3 regions of the Polaromonas sp. CG_23.6 genome follow, and region 3 is predicted to be linked to each of the others. Evidence: riboswitches for the same ligand, from Rfam matches in the RefSeq annotation. Region 3 holds a riboswitch; each other region holds the start of a gene.
What was found. A riboswitch is a leader RNA that binds a small molecule or an ion and turns the genes downstream of it on or off. The one in region 3 is predicted to bind thiamine pyrophosphate.
Positions count from the first base shown of each region.

Region 1: another riboswitch for thiamine pyrophosphate. It lies ahead of thiC (phosphomethylpyrimidine synthase ThiC); the one in region 3 lies ahead of H4V98_RS10550 (cytosine permease).
Region 2: another riboswitch for thiamine pyrophosphate. It lies ahead of H4V98_RS13985 (long-chain fatty acid--CoA ligase); the one in region 3 lies ahead of H4V98_RS10550 (cytosine permease).

Region 1 covers NZ_JARXUY010000001.1:295,062-298,333, reverse strand. Annotated here, with positions in the region: gene thiC (phosphomethylpyrimidine synthase ThiC) at 1-1,480, opposite strand, end outside; TPP riboswitch at 1,573-1,687, opposite strand; gene H4V98_RS01510 (hypothetical protein) at 1,748-2,398, opposite strand; gene H4V98_RS01505 (Spy/CpxP family protein refolding chaperone) at 2,641-3,219, shown strand.
Region 2 covers NZ_JARXUY010000001.1:2,963,085-2,966,356, reverse strand. Annotated here, with positions in the region: gene H4V98_RS13995 (CmpA/NrtA family ABC transporter substrate-binding protein) at 1-36, opposite strand, end outside; gene H4V98_RS13990 (ANTAR domain-containing protein) at 376-1,008, opposite strand; TPP riboswitch at 1,153-1,268, shown strand; gene H4V98_RS13985 (long-chain fatty acid--CoA ligase) at 1,334-2,452, shown strand; gene H4V98_RS13980 (acyl-CoA reductase) at 2,449-3,272, shown strand, end outside.
Region 3 covers NZ_JARXUY010000001.1:2,239,533-2,242,804, reverse strand. Annotated here, with positions in the region: gene H4V98_RS10555 (NAD(P)/FAD-dependent oxidoreductase) at 16-1,116, shown strand; TPP riboswitch at 1,250-1,362, shown strand; gene H4V98_RS10550 (cytosine permease) at 1,420-2,724, shown strand; gene thiD (bifunctional hydroxymethylpyrimidine kinase/phosphomethylpyrimidine kinase) at 2,708-3,272, opposite strand, start outside.

The sequences.
Region 1 (3,272 bases), 1.9 Mb from region 3:
GCGTGACGTAGCACAGCATCGCCGTGCCGTACCAGCCGATGTTCGCCGCGCCCATGGCCGACGAAATGTGGTCGTAGCCGGGCGAGATGTCGGTGATCAAAGGGCCGAGCGTGTAGAACGGCGCTTCAAAGCAGGCTTCCAATTGCTTCTCGACGTTTTCCTTGACCAGTTGCAGCGGCACATGGCCGGGGCCTTCGATCATCACCTGCACATCGTGTTTCCAGGCGATCTGCGTCAGTTCGCCCAGCGTGTGCAGTTCGGCAAACTGCGCTTCGTCGTTGGCGTCGGCAATCGAGCCGGGGCGAAGGCCGTCGCCGAGCGAGAAGCACACGTCATAGGTCTTCATGATTTCGCAGATGTCTTCGAAATGCTCGTACAGAAAGCTTTCCTTGTGGTGCGACAAACACCATTTGGCCATGATGGAGCCGCCGCGCGAAACAATGCCGGTCAGGCGGTTTGCCGTCAGCGGCACATAAGCCAGGCGCACACCGGCGTGAATGGTGAAGTAATCGACGCCCTGCTCGGCTTGCTCAATCAGCGTGTCGCGGAAGATTTCCCAGGTCAGGTCCTCGGCCTTGCCGTTGACCTTTTCCAGCGCTTGGTAAATGGGCACCGTGCCAATCGGCACCGGGGAGTTGCGCAAAATCCATTCGCGGGTTTCGTGGATGTTCTCGCCGGTGGACAAGTCCATCACGGTGTCCGCACCCCAGCGGATCGACCACGCCAGCTTGTCCACTTCTTCCTCGATGCTCGACGTGACGGCCGAATTGCCAATGTTGGCATTCACCTTGATCAGGAAGTTGCGGCCAATGATCATCGGCTCGGTTTCGGGGTGGTTGATGTTGTTCGGAATCACGGCCCGGCCGCGTGCCACTTCGTCGCGAACGAATTCGGCGGTGATGTCTTTTGGAATCGACGCGCCGAACGAGTGGCCGGTCTTGGGCACGCGCTCGGTGGCCAGGCGTTCGGCCAGCTGGGCACGCACCAGGTTTTCACGGATGGCGATGTATTCCATCTCGGGGGTGATGATGCCTTTGCGGGCGTAGTGCATTTGCGACACATTGGCCCCCGCCTTGGCGCGACGCGGCACGGGCGCGTCGTTCATGCGCAGGGCTTTCAGGGCCGGGTCGTTCAGGCGCTCGCGGCCGTAGGCGCTGGTGATGCCGGGCAAGGCGTCGGTGTCGCCGCGCTCGTTGATCCATGCGGCGCGCAGGGCCGTCAAACCGCGCGTGATGTCGATGGCGGCCGACGGGTCGGTGTACACGCCGGACGAGTCAAACAAGCGCAATGGCGGATTGGCTTCGCGGCGGGTTTCGCTGCCTTCGGCGATCAGCGTGTCCGTCAGCGTGACTTCCCGAAACGGCACGCGAATGTCGGGCCGCGAGCCTTCGATGTAAATCTTTCGGGAGCCGGGAAAAGGGGTGCGCGTGATGCGGCTGGTCAGGTCCGCTGCGTTGACGGAAAGGGGGGTCTTGGCCATGGTTGTCTCCAGAAGGTGGTGGATGCCTGCCTGGGGAGCCGGAGATGTTGCCGCGAAGCCACCGCGCAAAGCGGTGAAAAAACGGACTACCGGAGCCAAAGTGCCTTGTTTCCTACGCGGGGATGATCCCGATCAGGTTCAGCGGGTCTCGCAAAGTTGCGATCTCAGCCTCGGATGTAAACATCCTTGGCACCCCGACAAGCTGCGGCGATTGTAAGCACGCCAGACGGCGGTTGGCAATACCCGACGTAGCAGCCGTTGCGCGGATCAGCCGAACCGGCTGGGCTGGCCCACCAGTTTTTTCGCCAGTTCGTCGAGCAATCCAGTGGTGACCTGCGCGGCCGGATAGGTGGTGTTCAGCACACCAAAGCCCCCCACGTTGGTCACGCGAAAGGCGATGCAGCCGGTGGCATGCTCAGGCGTCAGGGTAATGAAGGCGCGCGACTTGGTCTGGTAGTCGAACACATAGGCCAGCAGCTTGCCGCTGTCGGGGTTGCGCAAATCCTTGCGTTCATGCTGGATCTGGCCAACGGACAGGCGCTGTGTCACGCGTTCAAGGTCGGGTGGAAAGTTGACAGTGACGGTGTGGGTCGCTACCGGCCCGATGACCGGCAACAGGTCCCAACCGACGCCGATGTAGTCGCACACCTCGGCATTGCTCAGCATCTTGCGACGCGCGTCACAGCGAAAATTTCGCTGCGCCAAGGCGGGAAACGGCACCTTGCCGTCCAGGCTATAGGCCCCTGCGGCAGGCGGCTGAATCACGATAAGCTGAGCACACATGTCCTGCAGATAGGCCAACGCCACCCGGCAGGCCTGTTCGCAGGCTTGGGTGCCTGCCGTGAGGTCACGCTGCGCACCGAGTTCCAGGCCTTGCAGCGCGTTGGCACGCCTTTTCAGCTCTGATAGAAAACTCATGGACGGGCCAGTGTGTGTTGTGTTTTAAGACCAAAGCATAGCGCAGGCGGGCGCCCGGATAAACGCACAAGCCTTCTGGTTTGGAGTACGGAGGTGCGAGCTTTTGGTCGCAAAACGATTTTCATTTAACTTTACAAACCATAACCGGCGCGCAATGGCGGCGATACACGGGCACACCACACTTGCTTTCAAGCTGTCGCCAATTCCTGGTGGCAGTGCTTTTTTGTCCAAAGGAAACTTCCATGAAATTCGCACCCACATTACTGAACGGCCTGATCCTTGCCGGCCTGTTGACCACGACGGGGGCGGCCATGGCGCAAGGCACTGACGCGGCACCGGCAGGGCTGAAACCCGCCACATCGGCACCTGCAGCCCAGAACGCCGGGTCGCACCACGGTGAGCAGAGGATGGGCCGCCGCGATCCCGCCAAAATGCAGGCCCGGATGGCCAGGCACCAGGCTGAATTAAAAGCCAAACTCAAGATCACGCCGGCGCAGGAAAGCGCCTGGACCGCCTTCACCACGACGATGCAGCCGCCCGCCCGCATGATGAACAGCGAACGGCCCATGGCCACACAGCGCGCCGAACTTGACGCCTTGAGCACGCCCGAGCGCATCGACAAAATGAAGGCGCTGCGCACCCAGCGCATGACCGAAATGAATGCGGAGATGGACAAGCGCGGAGAAGCTGTCAAAACTTTTTACGCCACATTGAGCCCGGAACAGAAAAATACTTTTGACGCCGAGCACAGGAAAATGGGTGGGCATCACGGCGGCGGGCGCGGTCACCGCGACGGTGACGGCATGCGCCACAAAGACTGAACTTTCGACTGTCGAAGCCCAAGTGAGAACAACACCGGTTGCGCTAGTGCCGC
Region 2 (3,272 bases), 720 kb from region 3:
GCGGCGTGAGAGGGAAGGTTTGAGCAGGTCTGTCATGTCAGCAACTCCTGGAAATGAAAAAATAAAACAAAAAAGGCGTTCGACCGGAGCCGGCACACAAGGGGTGTGAGGGCAGGGGACGAACGCCTTTGTTCTGGGACTTTCTGCTTCGCCATTGAAGCCGAAGGTCCGGTGTCGTAGTTATTGCAAAAGCTGTGCCAACTGAACAGAAGGCTTGATCAACGCTTAAAATTTAAGATAAATAGGGCTGTGGCGCTTGTCCTGCTTGCGCAAGCAGCTATTAAATAAATAGCATTTTGATTTTTTGCGATTCAAGGCCCCGTTTTCCTGGAGACGCACTGCGGTTGTGCACTGCACCATTTCGGCCTGGGCTGACTAGCCCAGCAGGTCAGCCACATCCAGCATGCGCTGCGCCACGTCGCCCAGCCGCAGGCCCTTGTCCATGGCCGCCTTGCGCAGCTTTTCGTACGCGGCCTGTTCAGACAGGCCCTGGCGCTGCATCAGCAGGCCCTTGGCCCGGTCAATGATCTTGCGGTCTTTCAGTTCGGTGCGCACATCGGCCAGTTCGCGGCGCAGCCCTTGTTCGTGCTCAAAGCGCGCCATGGCCACGTCCAGGATCGGGCGGATGCGCGACGTCGCCAGGCCGGCAACAATATAGGCGCAAACCCCAGCGGCTACCGCGTCCTTCACGTGGCGGGTGTCGTCGTCATTGGTGAACAGCACGATGGGCCGGCGCTCGTCGCGCGTGGCCATGACGACGTGTTCGAGCGAGTCGCGGGCATCGCTTTCGGCGTCGACGATGATCATGTCGGGCTGCAACTGCGCCAGCCGTTCGCGCAAAAAGGTGTCGGCTGGCAGCGTGGCAACCAGATTGAATCCGCCTTCGAGCAGGCCGATGCGCAATTGGCGCGAGCGCTCGGCCAGCGCCACGGCAGCCTCGTCACCGGTATCGGCAACCATCAGGTCCGGTGCAATGACCACCAGGCGCAGGGAATGGGGCAATGTCATGGTGTCTACAAGCAAAATTTATGCCGATGGTGGGTTTTGCCGGGAAGGCATCCGGTTTTCGTGCACGGTCGGGGCATTGCGGCACGCTGCCCTGCGCAGGCCACCGCAGGTGCCACCACAGCGCAGGTCCTTGCGCTTAGAATCATTTCCGCTTCGGGGTGCAGTCCGGTCAGTGATGGCAGGGCGGCTGAGATGGTTTCACCAAACCCGCGAACTTGATTTCGGGTCATGCCGACGTAAGAAGAGCTGTCAGGACAGGGTTCACTCCCGCCATCACGACTTTCGGAGCACCCTGCCACCGCAGACTCTTGAAGGAATGACGACCATGGATGCCCTTGACAACGCAACACCCGCCCGCCCGCAAGCGCTTGCCGACCCGATCGTTGACGGCGTGCTGGCTTTCATAGCGCAGGATGGCGTCACTGACGACGCCTTCAACGCCCAGGCTTTGGCGTTGTTTGCCTACCAGTTTGCCCACAACACACCGTTCCAGCGCTTTTGCCGGCAACGCGGCAAGACGCCGCGAACGGTCAAGACCTGGCAAGACATTCCGGCCGTTCCCATCAGTGCCTTCAAGGCCCTGTGCCTGACCTGCCAGCCACCCTCCAGCACTGACCGTGTGTTCATGACCAGCGGCACCACGCAGGGCGACGTCAAGGGCAAGCACCACCATCCGACCCTGGCGGTGTACGACGCCTCAATGCGCGCCAACTTCGCCCGGCGCTTCATGCGCGGCCAGAGCAGCATGGCCATGGGCATCTTATTTCCCACCGAAGAGGTGATGCCGAACTCATCGCTGGCGCACTACCTGGCGCTGGCGCTGCAGACCTTTGGCGCGGACGACAGTCGCTACTTCATCGACGCCGCCGGGCTGGACACGGCGGGCGTGTGCGCGGCGCTGGCGCAGGCCGAGGCCATGGCGCAGCCCTATGCGCTGCTGGGCGCGTCCTACAGCCTGGTGCACCTGATGGATGCACTGGCGCAGCAGGGACGAAAATTTGCCCTGCCGGCAGGCAGCCGGGTGCTGGACACCGGCGGCTTCAAGGGCCAGTCGCGTGAGATTCCCATGGCGCAGTTCTATGCGCAGCTGACGGCGCTGCTGGGCGTGCCGCCCGAGGACTGCATCAACATGTACGGCATGACCGAGCTGAGCACGCAGTTCTACGACAACGGCAGTGCGCAGCTGCCGGCGGTCAAGTCGGGCCCGCACTGGATCCGCTCGCGCCTGGTGAACCCGTTGAGCGGCGCGGAAGTGGCGCATGGCGAGCAGGGCGTGCTGGCGCACTGCGACCTGGCCAATTTCAACTCGGTGACGACCATCCTCACGGAAGACGTCGGCGTGGCGGTCACGGACGGATTTTTGCTAGTTGGCCGCGCCGAAGGCACACAGGCCAAGGGCTGCTCGCTGGCGGTGGAAGAATTTTTGCAGGCCGCCCGCGCATGACGGTGTGGCATGCCGTGGCCGGCTACCTGCCGGGCTTCAAGGCTGATGAACTGGCGTGGCAGACGCTGCATTTCGGCAGCGGCAGCGAACGGCTCGAAGTGGCCGTGCCGGTATTGAGCCAGGTGCAATGGGCGGCCCTGGCCGAGCGCGTCAAGCAGGGCAGCCGGGCCTACCTGAAGACGCGCACGGTGTCGCAAATCATTGCGCTGGTCGACAGCGCCATTGCGCGGCTGCTGGACCGCAGCGACCCGTATCGCCAGCAGGCCGACCGGCTGCTCCCGCTGGTCACCGGCTACGACCCCGAGACGGTGCGGCTGGGGCTGACCAGTTACCTGAAAACTTTTCGCCAGCCGCAACTGCAACGCTTCGTGGCCGAGGATTTTGCCAACCCCAAGCTGCTCGATGAATTCCAGCCGCGCCCCAAGGGCGGCTTTGCCAAGGCCGTGGGGCCGGAACTGCTGGTGCACGTCTGGGCCGGCAATGTACCGGGTTTGCCGCTGTGGAGTCTGATTTCAAGCCTGCTGGTCAAGTCGGGCAGCATTGGCAAATTGCCCAGCGCCGAGCCGCTGTTTGCCGGCTGGTTCGCCCACCTGCTGGTGGAACTGGACCCGGCGCTGGCCGACTGCCTGGCAGTAGGGTGGTGGAAGGGCGGTGACGCGCCGCTGGAGCAGGCGTTGTTTGCGCAGGCCGACGTGGTGCTCGCCTATGGCGGCAATGGCGCGCTGCAGGCATTGCGCGCGCAGGTGCCCGTCACCACGCGCTTTCTGGGGTATGGCCACAAGCTCAGTTTTGGCATGGTGGCCCGTGCTGCGCTGGATGC
Region 3 (3,272 bases):
TCAAGCCAAGAAATTATGGAACCACAACTGAACCAAGAAGTGATCAACACCGCAGCCCAGCACGACGGCCCCATCGAAACCGATGCCGTCATCGTGGGTGCAGGCCCCGTTGGGTTGTTCCAGGTGTTTGAACTCGGCCTGCTGGAAATCAAGGCCCATGTCATCGACTCCCTTGCCTACCCCGGCGGCCAGCCGATCGAGTTGTACCCTGACAAGCCGATCTACGACATTCCGGCCATTCCGGTCTGCACCGGCAAGGAACTGACCGACAACCTGATGAAACAGATCGAGCCCTTCGGACCGACCTTTCACCTGGGCCAGGAAGTCAGTGCGGTGGAAAAGCAGGAAGACGGCCGTTTTTTCGTTGAAACTTCCAAAGGCACGAAATTTCTGACCAAGACCATCTTCATCGCCGCTGGCGTGGGCGCTTTTCAGCCCAAGCTGCTGCGGGTTGAGGGCCTGGAAAAATTCGACAACAGCCAGTTGTTCTACCGTGTCAAGAACCCGGCCGACTTTGCAGGAAAAAACCTGGTGATCATCGGCGGCGGAGATTCCGCGCTCGACTGGGCATTGAACTTTGTTGCGGAAGGCCCGAACAAGGCCGAGAGCGTTATCCTGATTCACCGCCGCGACGGCTTCAAGGCAGCGCCAGCGAACGTTGCCAAGATGAAGGAGCTGTGCGATGCCTACGAGATGCAATTCATCGTTGGCCAGGTCACCGGGTACGACGAAAAAGACGGCAAGCTGACTGCGGCCAAGGTAACAGGATCCGATGGCATCACGCGTGTGGTGCCGCTGGATGTCTTGCTGGTGTTTTTTGGCCTGAGCCCCAAGCTGGGCCCAATTGCCCTGTGGGGCCTGGACATCGAGCGCAAGCAACTCAAGGTGGACACCGAGAAATTTTCAACCAACATTCCAGGAATTTTTGCAGTGGGTGACATCAACACCTACCCTGGCAAGAAAAAGCTGATCCTGAGCGGGTTCCATGAGTGCGCACTGGCTGCATTCGGCGCCGCGCCCATCATTTTTCCGGACAAGAAAATTCATTTGCAGTACACCACCACCAGCCCTAAATTGCACAAGGTGCTGGGTGTGGAGTCGCCGGTTTTCGACTGACAGGCGTTGCACCATTTATGTTAAAGCCCGTCTTGTGCGGGCTTTTTTCATGGCTGACCGGCATGTCCTCGACCATGCTGCACAAGCATTTGGACGGAAAATTCTTCTACAATTCTCGCTGTGTTTGAAAAAGCACTTTCGCTGGGGGTGTTACCGGGTCTTGCCAAGGGTGAGCACGGAGACTGAGAAAGTCCCTTTGAACCTGACTGAGGTAATCCTCGCGCAGGGAAGCATGCTTCAGGCATCCGCCGTTCTGCCGGTGCGTCTGGCAAGCCGCTCTGCCATTGATGAACGGTATTGCCGATGGCCTTCACTTCTTTTCCATCACCGGGCGGCAACACTGCGCTGACGCCTTTGCCTGCGGGCGAACGACTGTTCGGCTGGCGCGACCATGCGGCACTCTGGCTGAGCCTGGGTGTGGGCCTGCTGGTCATGCAGATCGGCGCCTACCTCGTGCCCGCACTGGGAACCCAGGCCGCGCTGATGGTGATCGTTTTTGGTTCGGTGCTGGGCGCAGGCCTGCTGGCCTGGACGGCCAAGATCGGCTGCGACAGTGGCTTGTCCAGCGCCGGCCTGATGCATGCCACTTATGGCAGCAGCTTTGCGCGCCTGCCAGTATTGCTCAACATTGTGCAGCTCATCGGCTGGACCACGTTTGAGTTGGTCGTAATGCGTGACGGTACCGTGGCCATTGCACGGCAATCAGGCGGTTTCAGCGCGAGCTTGTGGCCGGTGCTGGCAACAATCCTTTGGGGTGCTGTGCTGCTGGCGCTGCTGTCGGGATCAATGGTCAAGCTGGTACGCAAGTTCATTGGCCGTTACGGCTTGCCGCTGATTTTTGCGTCGCTGGTGTGGTTGAGCTGGCAATTCCTGTCCAAGGCCAGTGCGCAGGGCTTGTCCGAAATATGGAATCGGACCGGCAATGGCAGCATGAGCAGCCTGTCCGCACTGGACCTGGTGATCGCCATGCCGGTGTCCTGGTTGCCACTGGTTGCTGACTTTGCGCGCCATGGCCGCAATGGCAACAGTGCGCTGCGTGGCACTTGGCTGGGTTATGCCGTGGCCAATATGTGGTGTTATTCACTGGGCTTGCTGGTGGCGTTGACAACGCCCAGCACTGATCTGGTGGCGGCCTTGCTGCTCGCGCAGGGTGGATTGATTGCACTCGGGTTGATTTTGATCGACGAGGTGGACAATGCCTATGGGGACGTTTATTCGGGCTCGGTTGCTGGCCACAGCCTGCAGCCACGCTGGAGCGTTCGACGCTGGGGCATGTCCCTTGCGATAGTTTGTACGGCGCTCGCGCTGGTGCTGCCGATCCACAGCCTGGAGCCGTTTTTATTGATGCTCAGTTCGGTATTTGTTCCACTCTACGGTGTGATCTTGGCGCGACTGGCAGGCCAGCCAAACGTGGTGCAGCTGATGACACAACGCAAAGTCGACACCAGCGCCGTGGTCATCTGGTTGCTGGGAGTGGCCTGCTACCACCTGTTTGCACAATTTTCTCCTCAATGGGGATCGGCCTTGCCCACACTGGTACTGACTTTTGTGCTGGCGTGGTTGACACGCAGTTTGTTGAACAGGCCAGAGGTCAGCGTAGCGGCTTAAGGCGCATGATCAGCGGTGCATGGCTGTGGTTCAGCGGCCCGCTACCGGCGCCAGTACGCACTGTCGCGCTGGCTTCAAGCGCGGCGCGCACGTAGCATCGTGCCGCCTCTACGGCGTCCAGCAAGCCTGCGCCCAGCGCCAAGTGGGCAGCAACGGCGGAAGACAGGGTGCAGCCGGTGCCGTGGGTATTGGCGGTGTGGATGCGCGGCGCACGCATCCAGTGCGCCGCACTGTTTTTCACTAAAAACAGATCACACACCTGATTACCAGCCAAATGGCCGCCCTTGAGCAAGACAGCCTGTGCGCCCATCGCCATCAACTCGTGTGCGGCAGCTTCCATATCGCCCTCGTGATGCAAAGGACGCCCCACCAGCAGGGACGCCTCGTCCAGGTTGGGCGTGACCAGCATCGCACGCGGAAATAATTCGCGCACCAACAGGTCAATGGCCGGATTGTCAATCAGCACGGCGCCGCTCGTGGCGATCATCACGGGATCAAGCACCACGTTTTGCAAGCCATGGCGGTCAATCGCATCGGCCACGGTCTGC